2 regions of the Mesorhizobium sp. M1050 genome follow, and region 2 is predicted to be linked to the other one. Evidence: predicted binding sites of a transcription regulator. Region 2 holds the regulator's gene; the other holds the start of a gene.

The links. Region 2 encodes PhoB, which activates phosphate uptake and scavenging genes when phosphate is short. Its sites were predicted from a motif close to TGTCATNNANCTGTCAT; they were not measured.
Region 1: the regulator PhoB is predicted to act here: its motif matches at 2,164-2,180, upstream of NKH57_RS05470 (ceramide glucosyltransferase).

Annotation. Positions count from the first base shown of each region.
Region 1 covers NZ_JAMYMV010000006.1:75,540-82,838, forward strand. Annotated here, with positions in the region: gene NKH57_RS05465 (O-succinylhomoserine sulfhydrylase) at 1-866, shown strand, start outside; gene NKH57_RS05470 (ceramide glucosyltransferase) at 881-2,032, opposite strand; gene apaG (Co2+/Mg2+ efflux facilitator ApaG/CorD) at 2,283-2,675, shown strand; gene NKH57_RS05480 (Hsp33 family molecular chaperone) at 2,720-3,751, opposite strand; gene argF (ornithine carbamoyltransferase) at 3,845-4,756, opposite strand; gene NKH57_RS05490 (aspartate aminotransferase family protein) at 4,774-5,973, opposite strand; gene NKH57_RS05495 (GcrA family cell cycle regulator) at 6,332-6,850, shown strand; gene NKH57_RS05500 (magnesium and cobalt transport protein CorA) at 6,999-7,299, opposite strand, start outside.
Region 2 covers NZ_JAMYMV010000046.1:16,264-23,562, forward strand. Annotated here, with positions in the region: gene pstB (phosphate ABC transporter ATP-binding protein PstB) at 1-323, shown strand, start outside; gene phoU (phosphate signaling complex protein PhoU) at 349-1,056, shown strand; gene phoB (phosphate regulon transcriptional regulator PhoB) at 1,076-1,765, shown strand; gene eglC (endo-1,3-1,4-beta-glycanase EglC) at 2,302-3,714, shown strand; gene NKH57_RS22695 (type I secretion system permease/ATPase) at 3,779-5,518, shown strand; gene NKH57_RS22700 (HlyD family type I secretion periplasmic adaptor subunit) at 5,522-6,841, shown strand; gene NKH57_RS22705 (ROK family protein) at 6,978-7,299, opposite strand, start outside.

The DNA of each region.
Region 1 (7,299 bases), on a different contig from region 2:
CGGCCCGTGCACTGTTCGGCTCCTGCCGCTGGGTGGTCGAGACGCTGGCGCCAAGATACGGCATCGAGGCGACGCTGGTTGACGGCACCGACGTCGCCAATTGGGAAAAGGCGGTCAAGCCGAACACCAAGCTGTTCTTTCTGGAAAGCCCGACCAACCCGACGCTGGAAGTGGTCGATATCGCCGCGGTTGCCTCGCTCGCCAATTCGATCGGCGCCAGGCTGATCGTCGACAACGTCTTTGCCACGCCCTTGCAACAGAAGCCCTTGCAACTCGGCGCCCACATCGTCGTCTATTCGGCGACCAAGCACATTGACGGCCAGGGGCGCTGTCTCGGCGGCGTCATCCTGTCGGACAAGAAGTGGATCGACGAGAACCTGCATGACTATTTCCGCCACACCGGGCCCAGCCTGTCGCCCTTCAACGCCTGGACGCTGCTGAAGGGCCTGGAGACGCTACCGCTGCGCGTGCGCCAGCAGACGGAAAGCGCCGGCAAGATCGCGGATTTCCTGGCCGAGCGGCCGGAAATCGCCCGCGTCATCTATCCCGGCCGCGCCGATCACCCACAGGCTGATGTCGTAAAGAAGCAGATGTCGGGTGGCTCGACGCTGATCTGCCTGGATGTCAAAGGCGGCAAGCAGGCGGCCTTCGCCTTGCAGAACGCGCTCGATATCGTGCTGATCTCCAACAATCTCGGCGATGCCAAGAGCCTGATCACCCATCCGGCGACGACAACTCACAAGAACCTGAGCGATGAGGCGCGCGCCGAACTCGGCATCGGGCCGGGCACGCTCAGACTGTCGGTTGGCCTGGAAGACACCGAAGATCTGCTTGAGGATATCGCGCAGGCGCTGAAGGCCAAATAGCAAGCCTTTGGCTTTCAGGCGCCGGATGGCGTCTCTTCCAGCTTGGCCGCCTTGGTGCCGATGGTCATCGCATTGCCGCGCCACTCGACGGCACCGCCGAGCCAGCCGCGCGCCCACATCGCAGGCAGGATCAGGTCGCGCGTTACCATCGCCGCGACCATGCGTGGCGACAGGCACCAGCCCTTTGACCAGGCCAGGACGCACTCGGGAAGGTAGAAGGCCGCCAGCACGGCAATGGCGGTTGCCCAGGGGCTGATGCCGGCGCTTGCCGCCGCAATCAGCGCCAGCACCAGCGGCACCACCGCGCCAGTCAGGATTTCAGGCGCGAAGAACAGCGGAAAGGTGACGCGGCGCAGGCGCGCCCAACGGGCCTGGCGCGACCAGATCTCGCCAAATGTGCGCCGGCCGAGCGGCTGCTCGAAAGGCGCGGCGACGAGATTGACGCGCAGGCCGAGGCCATTGACCAGCTTGGTCGCGGCGGCGTCCTCGGCGATCTCGGCGGCCAGCGCGCGAATGCCGCCATTGGCATCGAGGATCGGCTTGTTCCAGAGCATGCTCTTGCCTTGGGCAAAGCCAAGGCCAAGCGCCTCGCCCGCATATTGCCAGCGCGCCTGCAGCGTGTTGAGGAAAGCGCATTCGACTTCAGCCCAGAAGCCGGCCGGTCGCGAGCCGATTGGCGTCGAGCAGACAAGGCCGGTATTGGGTCGCCATGCAGCCATCAGGTGCTGGACGTAGTCTCTCGGCATCAGCACGTTGGAATCGGCCAGGACAACCCAGTCGTGCCGCGCCGCTTCCCAGCCCTTGACGCAATTGTTGAGCTTCGGATTGGCGCTGATACGGTCGTCGCCGACCAGCAGCCGGGCCGGCACCTTGGGAAACCGGGCAATCGCCCTGTTTATCAGCCTGACCACTGGATCGTCGGCATGGGCAACACAGAAGATCAGCTCGTAACGCGGCCAGTTGAGCGAGAAGGCGCGCTCCAGCGTCTCGAGGGTGAACGGCTCAACGCCACGCGACGGCACGACGATCGACACCGGCCGCGGCTTGCCGGCCGGCGGCGCCATAGCGCGGCGCCGTTTCAGACGCGAAGCCGCAAGCACGATGCTGGCGAGATTTGAGAGGATGAGAGCAATTGAAAGCGTGGCGACTACGAGAGTGAGTTCCATCGAGATCCGGTAACTCCAGGAAAGCCGCCCACCAGAACAATCTAGGGGCATGACGACAGATCTCAACAGTTCGACGGAGCGCCCGAGTCGCGCAGCATTGATCGGCACACACCATCATTGACCATCGTCACGTGTCACTTAAATGACATTCTTTGCCGGCACCTGCCCTGCAGACCGCGACGATAGGACGCGCACCGTTGACCGGCCATCACGGAGCGCCGAAAGTTACCGGATTGTATTGGAGCCGCTTATGTACAGCGCCGTCACGCGCAACATCGAAGTGCAGGTCAGGCCGTTCTATCTGGAGGATCGCTCGGATCCGTCCGAGAACCGCTATGTCTGGGGCTATCAGATAACGATCGACAATCAATCGGACGATTCCGTCCAGCTGTTGTCGCGCTATTGGCACATCACCGATGGCACTGGCCGGGTCGAAGAGGTACGCGGCCCTGGCGTCGTCGGCGACCAGCCCGAACTCAATCCCGGCGACAGCTACCAGTACACGTCCGGCTGCCCACTCTCGACACCGTCCGGCATCATGGTCGGGCACTACACGATGCGCAACAAGCGGGGCGAGACGTTCGACATCGCCATCCCCGCATTTTCACTCGACCTGCCGGGGACGCGGCGGACGGTGAATTAATTTGCCTCACCGGCCGCAAGGCAGCCGGCGAGGCGTGTTTTTCTCTACTGCGCCGCAAACTCCGCCGGGTCGAAGTCATATTGCTTCGAGCAGAATTCGCAGGCGACGTGGATGCCGCCGTCCTCTGTGCTGTCCTTGATCTCCTGGGCGGAAAAACCCTCGAGGATGCCGCGGATCTTGTCCCGGGAGCACGAGCACAGGTCGGCGACCGGTACGCCGCCGAAAACGCGCACGCCGTGCTCGTGGAACAACCTGTAGAGCAGCCGCTCGGCGCCGATCGTCGGATCGATCAGTTCGGTCGGCTCGATGGTGCCGAGCAGCGCCAGCAACTCGTGCCAGGAATTGTCGGCCGGATCGTGGATCTCCTCGCGCGGATCGCCATCGCCGCCCGGCAGATCCGGCACGCGCATGCGCTCGGGCGACTGCGGCAGGAACTGCGCCAGGATGCCACCGGCGCGCCACTGCTCGCGGGTGCCGCCCAGGCCGGGCGTCAATAGCTTGGCCACCGACAGCCTGAGATCGGTCGGAATCTGCTCCGACTGACGGAAATAGGTGCGCGCCGCATCTTCCAGCGTCTCGCCGTCGAGTTGGACGATACCCTGATAGCGCTGCGTGTGGGCGCCCTGATCGATGGTCAGCGCCAGCACGCCCGTGCCGAGCATAGTCTGCTGGGACGTTTCGCCCGCCGCGACCAGCGCCTCCAGCCGGTCGGCATCGAAACGCGCATAGGCGCGCAGCGCCGAGGGCGTGGAAAAATCCGCGACCAGCATGTCGACAGGCCCGTCGGTGCGGGTCTGCAGGATGAACTTGCCCTCGAATTTGAGCGAGGTGCCGAGCAGCACCGTCAGCACGCACGCCTCCGCCAGCAGCCGCGCGACCGGCTCGGGATAATCGTGGCGACTGAGGATGGCATCGAGCATCGGCCCGAGTTGGACGGTGCGGCCGCGCACGTCGAGCGGGCCGACTTCGAAGGGCACGACATGATCGTCGCCGGCGTAGCCGAATTCGCCGAGTTTGGGGTGATGTTCAGTCACTCGATAGGTTTCCAACATAACAAAGCTCCAGGGCGCGGCCATGCCGCCCTCTCGGGAGCATGCGTCGAAACGCGCTTGATTTGCGTGATGCGGCGCAAATAGGCATCACGCGCCCGGAGATCAAGCTCCCAGAGATCAAGCGCCGAGGCACCAGGCGAGCACGGCCTTCTGGGCATGGAGCCGGTTCTCCGCCTCGTCGAAGACCACCGAGTGTGGCCCGTCGATGACCTCGTCGGTCACCTCCTCGCCGCGATGCGCCGGCAGGCAGTGCATGAACAGCGCGTCCGGCTTGGCCCTGGCCATCAGCTTGGCATTGACCTGGTAGGGCGAGAACACGTTGTGGCCACGGGCGCGATGCTCCTGGCCCATCGACACCCAGCAATCGGTGACGATGCAGTCGGCCTGGTCGACGGCTTCCTCGGGCGAGCGGGTGAAGTGCAGCTTGCCGCCATGCGCCTGCGACCAGTCGATATGCTTTTGTGCCGGTTCGCTGCCCTCGGGGACGGCGACGTTGAGATTGAAGCGGAAGCGCGCAGAGGCCTCGAGCAGCGAATGCAGCACATTGTTGCCGTCGCCGGTCCAGGCGATGGTCTTGCCGGCGACCGGACCGCGATGTTCCTCGAAGGTCATGATATCGGCCATCAGCTGGCAGGGATGGGTATCGTCGGTCAGTCCGTTGATCACCGGAACGGTAGCGTTCTCGGTCAGCTCCAGCAGCCGCTCATGCGACGTGGTGCGGATCATGATCGCGTCGACATAACGCGACAACACCTTGGCGGTGTCGGCAATGGTCTCGGAACGGCCGAGCTGCATCTCGGTGCCGGTCAGCATGATGGTCTCGCCGCCAAGCTGGCGCATGCCGACGTCGAAGGAGACGCGCGTGCGCGTCGACGGCTTGTCGAAGATCATCGCCAGCACCTTGCCTTCGAGCGGCTTGGTGCGCTCGCCAGCCTTGAGGCGGGCCTTTCGCACCACCGCATCGTCCAGCATCAGGCGCAGATCGCCTTCTGAGACAGCGGAAAGATCGGTGAAATGGCGAACTGACATCAGCAATGGTTCCGGGATTACTTCGCGGCGGCGGGGGGGCTCGCCGCCCCCAGGCCCGTGGCGCCGGCGCGGCTGCGGGTGGGGGGGGGGGGGATGTCGGCGTCGGTGACGGTTAGCGGCGGCAACAGGCGAATGACGTTGTCACCGGCCGGAACCGCCAGCAGGTGCTGGTCACGCAATGCCAAGTTCACCTTGGTGTTGGGCATGGCGCATTTGAGGCCGAGCATCAGCCCGGTACCCCTGATGTCCTCGATGACCTCGGGAAACTCGTCGGCGACCGACGCGAGCCCCTGCTTCATCAGCAGCGCCTTGCGCTGGACGTCCTCGAGGAAGCCCTCTTCCAGCACCACGTCGAGCACGGCGTTGCCGACCGCCATGGCCAGTGGATTGCCGCCGAACGTGGTGCCATGCACGCCTGCGGTCATGCCGACGGCCGCTTCGTCGGTTGCAAGGCAGGCGCCCATCGGGAAGCCACCGCCAATGCCCTTGGCGATCGCCATGATATCGGGGGTGACACCGGCCCATTCATGCGCGAACAGCTTGCCGGTACGGCCAATGCCGCACTGAACCTCGTCGAAGATCAAGAGCAGCCCGTGTTGCTCACACAATTGCCGCAGCCGCTTCAGCGATTGCGTCGGCACCTGCCTGATGCCGCCCTCGCCCTGCACCGGTTCGATCAGGATCGCCGCCGTCTCCGGCGTGATCGCCTTTTCGGCGGCGTCGATGTCATCGAAGCCGACCTGGTCGAAGCCTTCGACCTTGGGTCCGAAACCTTCAAGGTACTTGTATTGACCACCCGCCGCGATGGTCGCCAGGGTGCGGCCGTGGAAGGCGCCTTCGAAGGTGATGACGCGAAAGCGCCCGGGGTGTCCGTTGACGAAATGGTAGCGCCGCGCCGTCTTGATCGCGCATTCGAGCGCCTCGGCGCCGGAATTGGTGAAGAACACCTTGTCGGCGAAGGTGGCGTCGACCAGCCGCTCGCCCAGCCGGCTCTGCCCCGGAATCTCGTAGAGGTTGGAGACATGCCACAGCTTGGCTGCCTGTTCGGTGAGTGCGGCGACCAGATGCGGATGGCTGTGGCCCAGCGAATTGACGGCGATGCCGCCAGCGAAATCGAGATATCGCTCGCCCTTGTCGGTAACCAGCCAAGTGCCTTCCCCATGGTCGAAGGCCAGGGGTGCTCGAGCAAAGGTCTCGTAAAGCGCCGAACCGCTCATTATATGCGTCTCCGGTACCGGAAAATCAAAAAAGCCGCCAAAGCGGCGGCTTGTGCGGCTTATCGTGTTTTTCGGCCATGAAGTCAACGAAAACGTCGCGTAGTGGCGCGCGGCAAGCCCTCTGACGAGACGCCGGCTCATAAGCGACCGGGCAAGTTGGGGAAAACCGAAAAAACCGATTCGTGTTGCACTTGGGACTCTTGTCACCGAGTCAGCGCATAAGGTAATTGTAGTCGAGAAATAACTAGATTTCGTGCGGCGGACCTAATCACCAGATATATGTGGTGTCTGCCCCGGTAAATGTTGCCGGGTCGGGAGTGGATTCCGATTGCCGCACGCTTAGCAGGAGCGCGGTCTCATGAACTGGACTGACGAGCGGGTAGAACTTCTCAGGAAATTGTGGTCGGAGGGTCTGAGCGCAAGCCAGATTGCCGCGCAGCTTGGAGGGGTCAGCCGCAACGCGGTCATCGGCAAGGTGCACCGGCTGAAACTGTCGGGCCGCGGCCGTTCGACCGCCACCCCGGCACGCCAAAAGAAGGCGACGCAAGGGGCGACGGTTCAGAAATCGGTGTCGCGCGCAGCAACTGCCGTGCGTCACGTCACGACGTCGATCGGCGCGACGGCCCTGCAGACGCAGTTCGACGCCGAACCGGTGGCGCGCCACTACATCCGCCCGGTCGAGAATGTCGTGTTGCCGATCTCGCGGCATCTACAACTCGTCGAGCTGACCGAGCGGACCTGCAAATGGCCGAACGGTGATCCGCTTTCCGAGGACTTCCATTTCTGCGGCAACGAGGCCGCCGAAACCGGTCCCTACTGCAAGTATCACGCCCGCGTGGCGTTCCAGCCGGCATCGGAGCGGCGGCGGAGTCGCTGAGCGAATAGCGAATAGCGAATAGCGAATAGCGAATAGCGAATAGCGAATAGCGAATAGCGAATAGCGAATAGAAACGGCTGGCTTTTGTGACAGGAAGCAAGCCGTTTTTTGTGCTACTCCCTATTCGCTATTCGCTATTCGCTCTCTTTCACAGCCACCCATTCTTGCGAAATCGCCAGTAGAGGAACGTGCAGATCAGCGCGATCGTGGCCAGCACCATCGGGTAGCCGTATTCCATCTTCAGTTCCGGCATATCGCTGAAATTCATGCCGTAGATGCCGGCGAATGCCGTCGGCACCGCCAGGATGGCTGCCCAGGAGGCGAGCTTCTTGGAGATCGCCGTTTCCTGGCTCTGGCCGACCAGCAGGCTGGCTTCGAAGGCGAACGCCAGCACCTCGCGCAGGCTGTCGATCTTCTCCTGAACGGTGCGAATGTGATCGGTGACGTCG
Region 2 (7,299 bases):
GCCTCAGCCTCTCCGGCGGCCAGCAGCAGCGGCTCTGCATCGCCCGCACCGTGGCGGTGAAGCCGGAAGTCATCCTGCTCGACGAGCCCGCCTCGGCGCTCGACCCGCTGTCGACCGCCAAGATCGAGGAACTGATCGACGAGTTGCAAGCCGACTACACGATCGTCATCGTCACCCACAACATGCAGCAGGCGGCGCGCGTATCGAAGCAGACGGCCTTCATGTATCTGGGCGAGCTGGTCGAGTTCGACCGCACCGAGAAGATCTTCACGTCGCCCCGCGAGAAGCGCACGCAGGACTACATCACCGGCCGCTTCGGCTGAGCTCAGGCATACGAGGAACAGGATCATGAGCGAACACACAGTCGCTTCTTTCGACGAGGATCTCGGTCAGATCAGCAAGCTCATCAGCGACATGGGCGATCTCGCCAGCTCGATGGTCGGCGGTGCGACCAAGGCGCTCTTGAATTCCGACAACGCCTTGGCACAGCGCGTCGTCTCCGATGATGCGATCATGGACGCGCGCCAGCGCGAGCTCGACGACCGCGCAATCACGCTGATCGCCAAGCGGCAGCCGATGGCCGATGATCTGCGCCATGTCGTCGGTTCTATCCGCATGGCCGGCGATCTCGAACGCATCGGCGACCTTGCCAAGAACATCGCCAAGCGTGTCGGCACTGTCGGCCTCAGCGTCACGCCGCGCGACCTTTCGCACTCGATCGATGGAATGGCACAACTGGTGCTGATCCAGGTGCAGGGCGTCATCGAGGAATATGCGGCGCGTGACGCCGCCGCGCTGGCGAAACTGCGTGCCGACGACGAACGCATCGACGTCAAATACACCTCCGTGTTCCGCGAGCTTCTCACCTATATGATGGAAGACCCGCGCAACATCACCGCGTGCACGCATCTTTTGTTCTGCGCCAAGAACCTCGAGCGCATCGGCGACCATGTCACCAACATCGCGGAAAATGCCTATTATGTTTTGACCGGCACGCAGCTGCCGGCCAATCGTCCGAAACAGGACGAGACGACAATGTCCGCGCCCGCGGCATGACGACAGGGGTAACCAGCCGATGATCGCGCCACGCATCATGGTGGTGGAGGACGAGGAGCCGCTAGGCGTGCTGCTCCGTTACAATCTGGAGTCCGAGGGCTATCAGGTCGAGGTCGTGACGCGCGGCGACGAGGCCGAGATCCGGCTGCAGGAGAACGTGCCCGACCTTCTGGTGCTCGACTGGATGGTGCCGGCGGTCTCCGGCATCGAACTCTGCCGGCGCCTGCGAATGCGTCCCGAGACCGAGCGGCTGCCGATCATCATGCTGACCGCGCGCGGCGAGGAGAGCGATCGCGTGCGGGGCCTCTCGACCGGCGCCGACGATTATCTGGTCAAGCCGTTTTCGACACCGGAGTTCATGGCCAGGGTCAAGGCGCTGCTGCGCCGTGCCAAGCCGGAACTGCTGTCCAGCGTGCTGAAGGTCGGCGACATCGTGCTCGATCGAGAATCGCACCGGGTCTATCGCAAGAAGAGCGAGATCCGGCTCGGGCCGACCGAATTCCGCCTGCTCGAATTCATGATGCGCCATCCCGGCCGCGTGTTCTCGCGCAGCCAGCTGCTCGACAACGTCTGGGGCGAAACGATCTACATCGACGAACGCACGGTGGACGTGCATGTCGGGCGGCTGCGCAAAGCCGTCAACAACGGCCGCATGCCCGACGTCATCCGCACCATTCGGGGCGCAGGCTACTCGATCAGGGAAGACTAGCCGATAGATCGGAACCAAGGTTCAAACTTGATCAGCAGGTGGTCGCCAATGGCCACGCGATCCAGACATTCAAGCAGGCGGGATCGAAGTTTTAACTGCCCTTCGCGGTCGCGGGCTCGGCGCGTACCTTGACTGGCTGGCGATTGCCCTCCGATCTCCCAATTCGCTTTTCTGCCAGGCTGGCCGCAGGAAGCACGGCCCGTGACACGCTTTAGTTGGTCACATTGCTATCTTGCCCGCAGAACTCCGATCAAAGTCACGCGCATCAAGAAACAATTTGAACTAATATGGCTATGTGCCCGCTAGAGGATGTGGTTTCGCATAAATGCGCAATTTTATTAAAAATTTTATCCGACTAAGAGCGAGTTTCCCTCTTCTTTATTGATTGTATGTGCTCCGAATAGTCAATACGATCTTGGATCTGATGACGATTCCGCGGGAACGATCTCGTTCTTTGCAACGTTGCTTTGAAAGCGGTCGCCGGACCCTGCGCCGAATGATTTGACCAGGTCGGACACTAAGAGGAAGGATTTCTGATGAGCACGGTCTTAAACGCCAAAGGTATTCCTCTTCCCTACACCGGCGCGTCCAGTCATTGGTTCTCGGCAACCGGAGCCGGGGCCGAACTGCATGGCACCTCAGGCAACGACTCCTTCTGGGGAGACACCGGCGTCAATGTCACGATGTACGGTGGCGCCGGCGACGACTATTATCATCTCTATTCCACCAACAATAAGGCGGTCGAAGATCCCGGGGCAGGGATCGACACGATCGACACCTGGATGAGCTACAAGCTCCCCGACAATTTCGAGAACCTGGTCGTTACCGGCGCCAATCGATATGCGTTCGGAAATGCGTTGGACAACATCATCAAGGGCGGGTCGGGTCATCAGACGCTGGATGGCGGCAAGGGAAATGATGTCCTGATCGGCGGTGACGGCGCCGACACTTTCGCCATCTCCAAAGGAAATGGAAGCGATCTTATCTTCGATTTCGGTGCGACCGATGTGGTGCGCCTTAACGGCTATGACTTCACTTCGTTCGATGCCGTCCGTTCGCAGATGGTTCAGGTGGAATCGAACGTGACGCTGAACGTCGGATCTGACGAGATCCTGGTGTTCAAGAATACGACTATCGACAAGTTGCAGCCGACCCAGTTCGAACTGCCGATAGACAAGTCCGGAATGACGCTGTCCTTCTCCGACGAATTCAACACGCTGAGCCTTCGGGACGGGCAGGACGGCACCTGGAATTCCAATTTCTCGTGGGGAGCGCCGAACGGCAGCACATTGAGCAGCAATGGCGAGTTGCAATGGTATATCGACGCCAATTACGGCCCGACGAGTTCCGTCCACCCGTTCAGCGTTGAAAACGGCGTCCTCACCATCACCGCCGCGCAGGCGCCGGAGGACATCAAGCCTCTGATTAACAACTACGAATACACCTCGGGGATACTGACGACCCACGACACCTTCGCGCAAACCTACGGCTATTTCGAAATGCGGGCGGACCTGCCCGAAACGGCCGGAGCCTGGCCGGCCTTCTGGCTGCTTCCGGAAGACGGATCGTGGCCGCCGGAGCTGGACGTCGTCGAAACGCGCGGTCAGGATCCGAACACGCTTTTCATGACAGCGCACACCAATGAGACGGGAGAGCACACGAAGGTTTCGTCCACCGTGAACGTTGCGGACACTGACGGTTTCCACACCTATGGCCTGCTCTGGACAAAGGATGAGCTTGTCTGGACCTATGACGGTGTGAAGGTCGCCCAAGCGGCGACGCCGTCCGACATGCACGACCCCATGTACATACTGGCCAATCTCGCGGTGGGCGGCATTGCCGGCCAGCCTCCTGACCATCTGGCTACTCCAGCGGAGATGAAAATCGACTATATCCACGCCTATACGCTGGACCAACCCTTGGACATGGCAAGCGACCACTCGGTCTAAGCGGCGGCTTCATGTTTGAGGCCATTAGCCGTCAGGGAGCGCGGGGATGATTGGAGAGTCCAGTTTGCAGGCAGTTTTCAGGCGCGCCATCGCCGATGTCGGTGCTTTCTCGTTCCTCATCAACATCCTGCTGTTGGTGATCCCCCTCTATCTCTTGCAAGTCTATGACCGCGTCCTGCCTTCCTACAGCGTCGAGACGCTGTTCTACCTGTCGGCTATCGCGGTTCTCGCGCTCGCCTTTCTCGGTCTCCTCGATGCGGTCCGCTCCATCTACACGCAGCGCGTTGCAGCCACTGTCGACGACAGACTGGGTGCGAGGACATTCGCCGTCTCGCTTGAAGCCAAGTACGCCGGCGGCGCAGCCATGTCTCCACTGCGCGACCTTGCCTCGATATGCGCCTTCATCAGGTCACGCAGTGTGGCGGTCTTGTTTGACCTGCCGTTTGCTCCCTTCTTCCTCACCCTGCTGTACCTCATCCATCCCTTTCTGTTTTGGCTTACGCTGGCAGGGGTTGCGCTGTTGCTTGCGCTGGTCCTGGCAAATCAGCTCGCCGTCGGCAGGAATGACGCTTTGTCCGCGGAACGTTCGGCTGTCGCCAGCCTGTCGGAGCAGGCCTTTGCCCGCAACGCGGAGACGCTGCTCGCCATGGGCATGGTCCAAAACGCGGCGCGCGTCTGGGGCAGGCACGTGGCGGAGGCGCTAATTCTTCATGACCGTTCGTCCACGGCCAACGCGATCTTCAGCGGAGCATCGCGAGCGGTACGCATGATCCTTCAGCTGGCGATACTGGGCGTTGGAGCATGGCTCGTGCTGCAAGGGAAGATGACGGCAGGGATGATCTTCGCGTCTTCCCTGGTGTCGTCCCGCGCGCTGCAGCCGCTCGACCAACTGATCGGTTCATGGCGGCAGATCGTTGACGCCAGACGATCGTGGAAGCGGTTGGACAAGGCGCTTTGCGCCCATCCGGCACATGCGCGAAAACTGACCTTGCCGGATCCGTCGGGCGAAATTGTCGTGCAGGGCCTGATACTTGTCGCGCCGAACGCCACGCCCGGCACCGAACCCATCATCAAGCGACTGAACTTCCAGATCGGCGCCGGCGAAGCGGTTGCGATAATAGGTCCAAGCGGGGCCGGCAAGTCCACCCTGGCAAGATTGCTTGTCGGTGCGATCCAAGCGACCAGCGGCTGCGTCAGGATCAACGGCGCCGACCTCAGAAACTGGGACGAGAAGCAGCTTGGCCGTCATATCGGATATCTCGCTCAGGAGGTGGAGCTCTTTCCCGGATCAATCGCGGAAAATGTCGCCCGCTTTGAACCTGATGCAAGTGACGCCTCTATCGTCGAAGCGGCAAAACGTGCCCAGGCGCATGAACTGATACTGGCGCTGCGCGATGGCTACCAGACCGGAATAGGTCCGTCGGACAGAACACTGTCGGGCGGCGAACGCCAAAGGATCGGGCTGGCGCGCGCCTTTTACGGCAATCCGCGTATTCTTGTGCTGGATGAGCCCAGCACACATCTCGACGGCAGCGGCGAAGCCGCGCTCGAAGACGTGCTTGCCGCGGCGAAAGGAGCGGGCGTTACGACGATCGTGATAACGCACCGCCCTTCGGTCGCCGCAGCCTGCGACCGCGTGATGCTTCTGCGCAGTGGAGTGATCGAAGCCTTCGGTCCAAGCGGCGACGTGTTGCGGCAGCCGATCGCCGGCATCGGCCTTCCCCCGAAGCGCAGCATGGCGGTGACAGGGTCCTTTGCAACGACGATCCGCAGCACCCCTCATAACGTCCGCTTTGGATCCTAGAAGATGGCAGCACAGAGTCTCGTCTGGGAAGGCAAAGCGCGCACCGACATCCGGCGGGTGGCTTTCGCCGGATATGCGGCAACAGCGATATTGATAGGTTGTTTTGGCTATTGGGCGGTCAGTGCACCGTTGTCCGGCGCGGTCATCACGCAAGGCACAATCTCGGCGACAGGCGGAAACATCCTCATTCAGCATCCTGAGGGCGGTATCATTCAAGAGTTGCTCGCCCATGAAGGCGATCGCGTGCAGCAGGCCCAGGATCTGATCCTGCTGGATAGAACGGCCGCGCAAGCCGAGCTCAACCGGCTGACGAGACAGTCGATCGCGTTGAAGGCGAGCGCCTCGCGGCTGGAGGCGGAACGCGACGGATTGGACCAGCTTGCGCCAATCACGGGGGCCGCGCCAGCACCGTTCCAGGACGATTTCGAGATTCTGGTTCGAGAACAGCAGAAGGAATTCAATGCCAGGCTCGCCCGGTTTCGATCGGAACAATCGATCCTCGCGCAGCGGGTTGCCATGCATCGCCAGTCTGTCGTCGGATTGCAAGCCCAGAAACTGGCCGTCCAGCAACAGGCCGAAGTGGTGAAGAAAGAGCTCGGCATCAAGACCAATCTGCTGGACAAAGGCCTCACCAATCGCACTGAATATTCGCAGCTTTTGCGCAGCGAAGCCGATCTCGTCGGGCAGGCAGGGGCGCTGGAGGCAAATCTTGCAGCGGCCAACACCCAGATCGTCGAAGCCCAGGAGCAAATCGAGCGCCTGACCACGCAACGCGTGGAGGAAGCCCTGACGAAGCTCGACGAGGTACGGTCTTCGCTGGCCGACATCGACGAACAGATGCGGGCGTCCGAGGCAGTGCTGCGGCGGACGACGATCAAGGCACCGGCAGCGGGCATCGTGGTGTCGTCCACCTATAATTCCAAGGGCAGCGTGATTGCCCCCGGCGAGAAGATCATGGAGATTCTGCCTACGACATCGGGTCTGGTCGTCGATGCACGGCTGCCGCCGAAAGACATCGACCAGGTTCGTGTCGGCCAGCCGGCAAGACTGCGACTATCAGCGTTGAACATGCGGCTCACGCCTGAGATTTCAGCCATCGTGACACAGGTTTCCGCAGACCGGCTCATCGACCAGGTTACGCATGAAGCGTATTTCCGCGCGAAGCTGAAAATTGCCTCCGCCTTGCCGCCCGGCGTGAAAGCGGAGCAGCTCTATCCTGGAATGCCGGTAGAAGCGTTCATAAGTACTGGCGACCGGAGCTTTTTCGAGTATCTCGCACGGCCGATGCGCGATTCCTTCGCTCGCGCTTTCACGGAGCGGTAGATGTCGCGGACCGCGCAATCGATCGGCGCAGCAATGACTGCAAGGGACTTGGCTGTGAGAGTTCAACCGAGGACGTGCTAACTTCCGCCTAGCGTCGAACTCGGCTGTTCACAATTATTGGCTTTTGACCCTGGTCTCACGCGACACTCTTTCCGGCGCTCCCTCTCGCCAGCACACCTGGCGCAAAAATCTCCTGGTCGACGAAGGTCAGTGCCCGCATGGCGCAGCCTTCGCGGATCAGCGGCAGTTCGTTCGGCTCGGCCTCGAAGGAAATCCATTCGGAATGCTGGCCGCCGGCGGTCTGGGCGATGGCCTTGCGCAATGCCGGCTCGATCAGGTCGAAGGCGGCGGCGCTGACGCCGACCATGGCGACGGGCGCCGGATCGATCAGCGCGAAAAGGCTGCCGAGACCGTAGCCGAGGGCTTCGCCGGCCTTGCGATAGGCCTCCCGTTCGGGC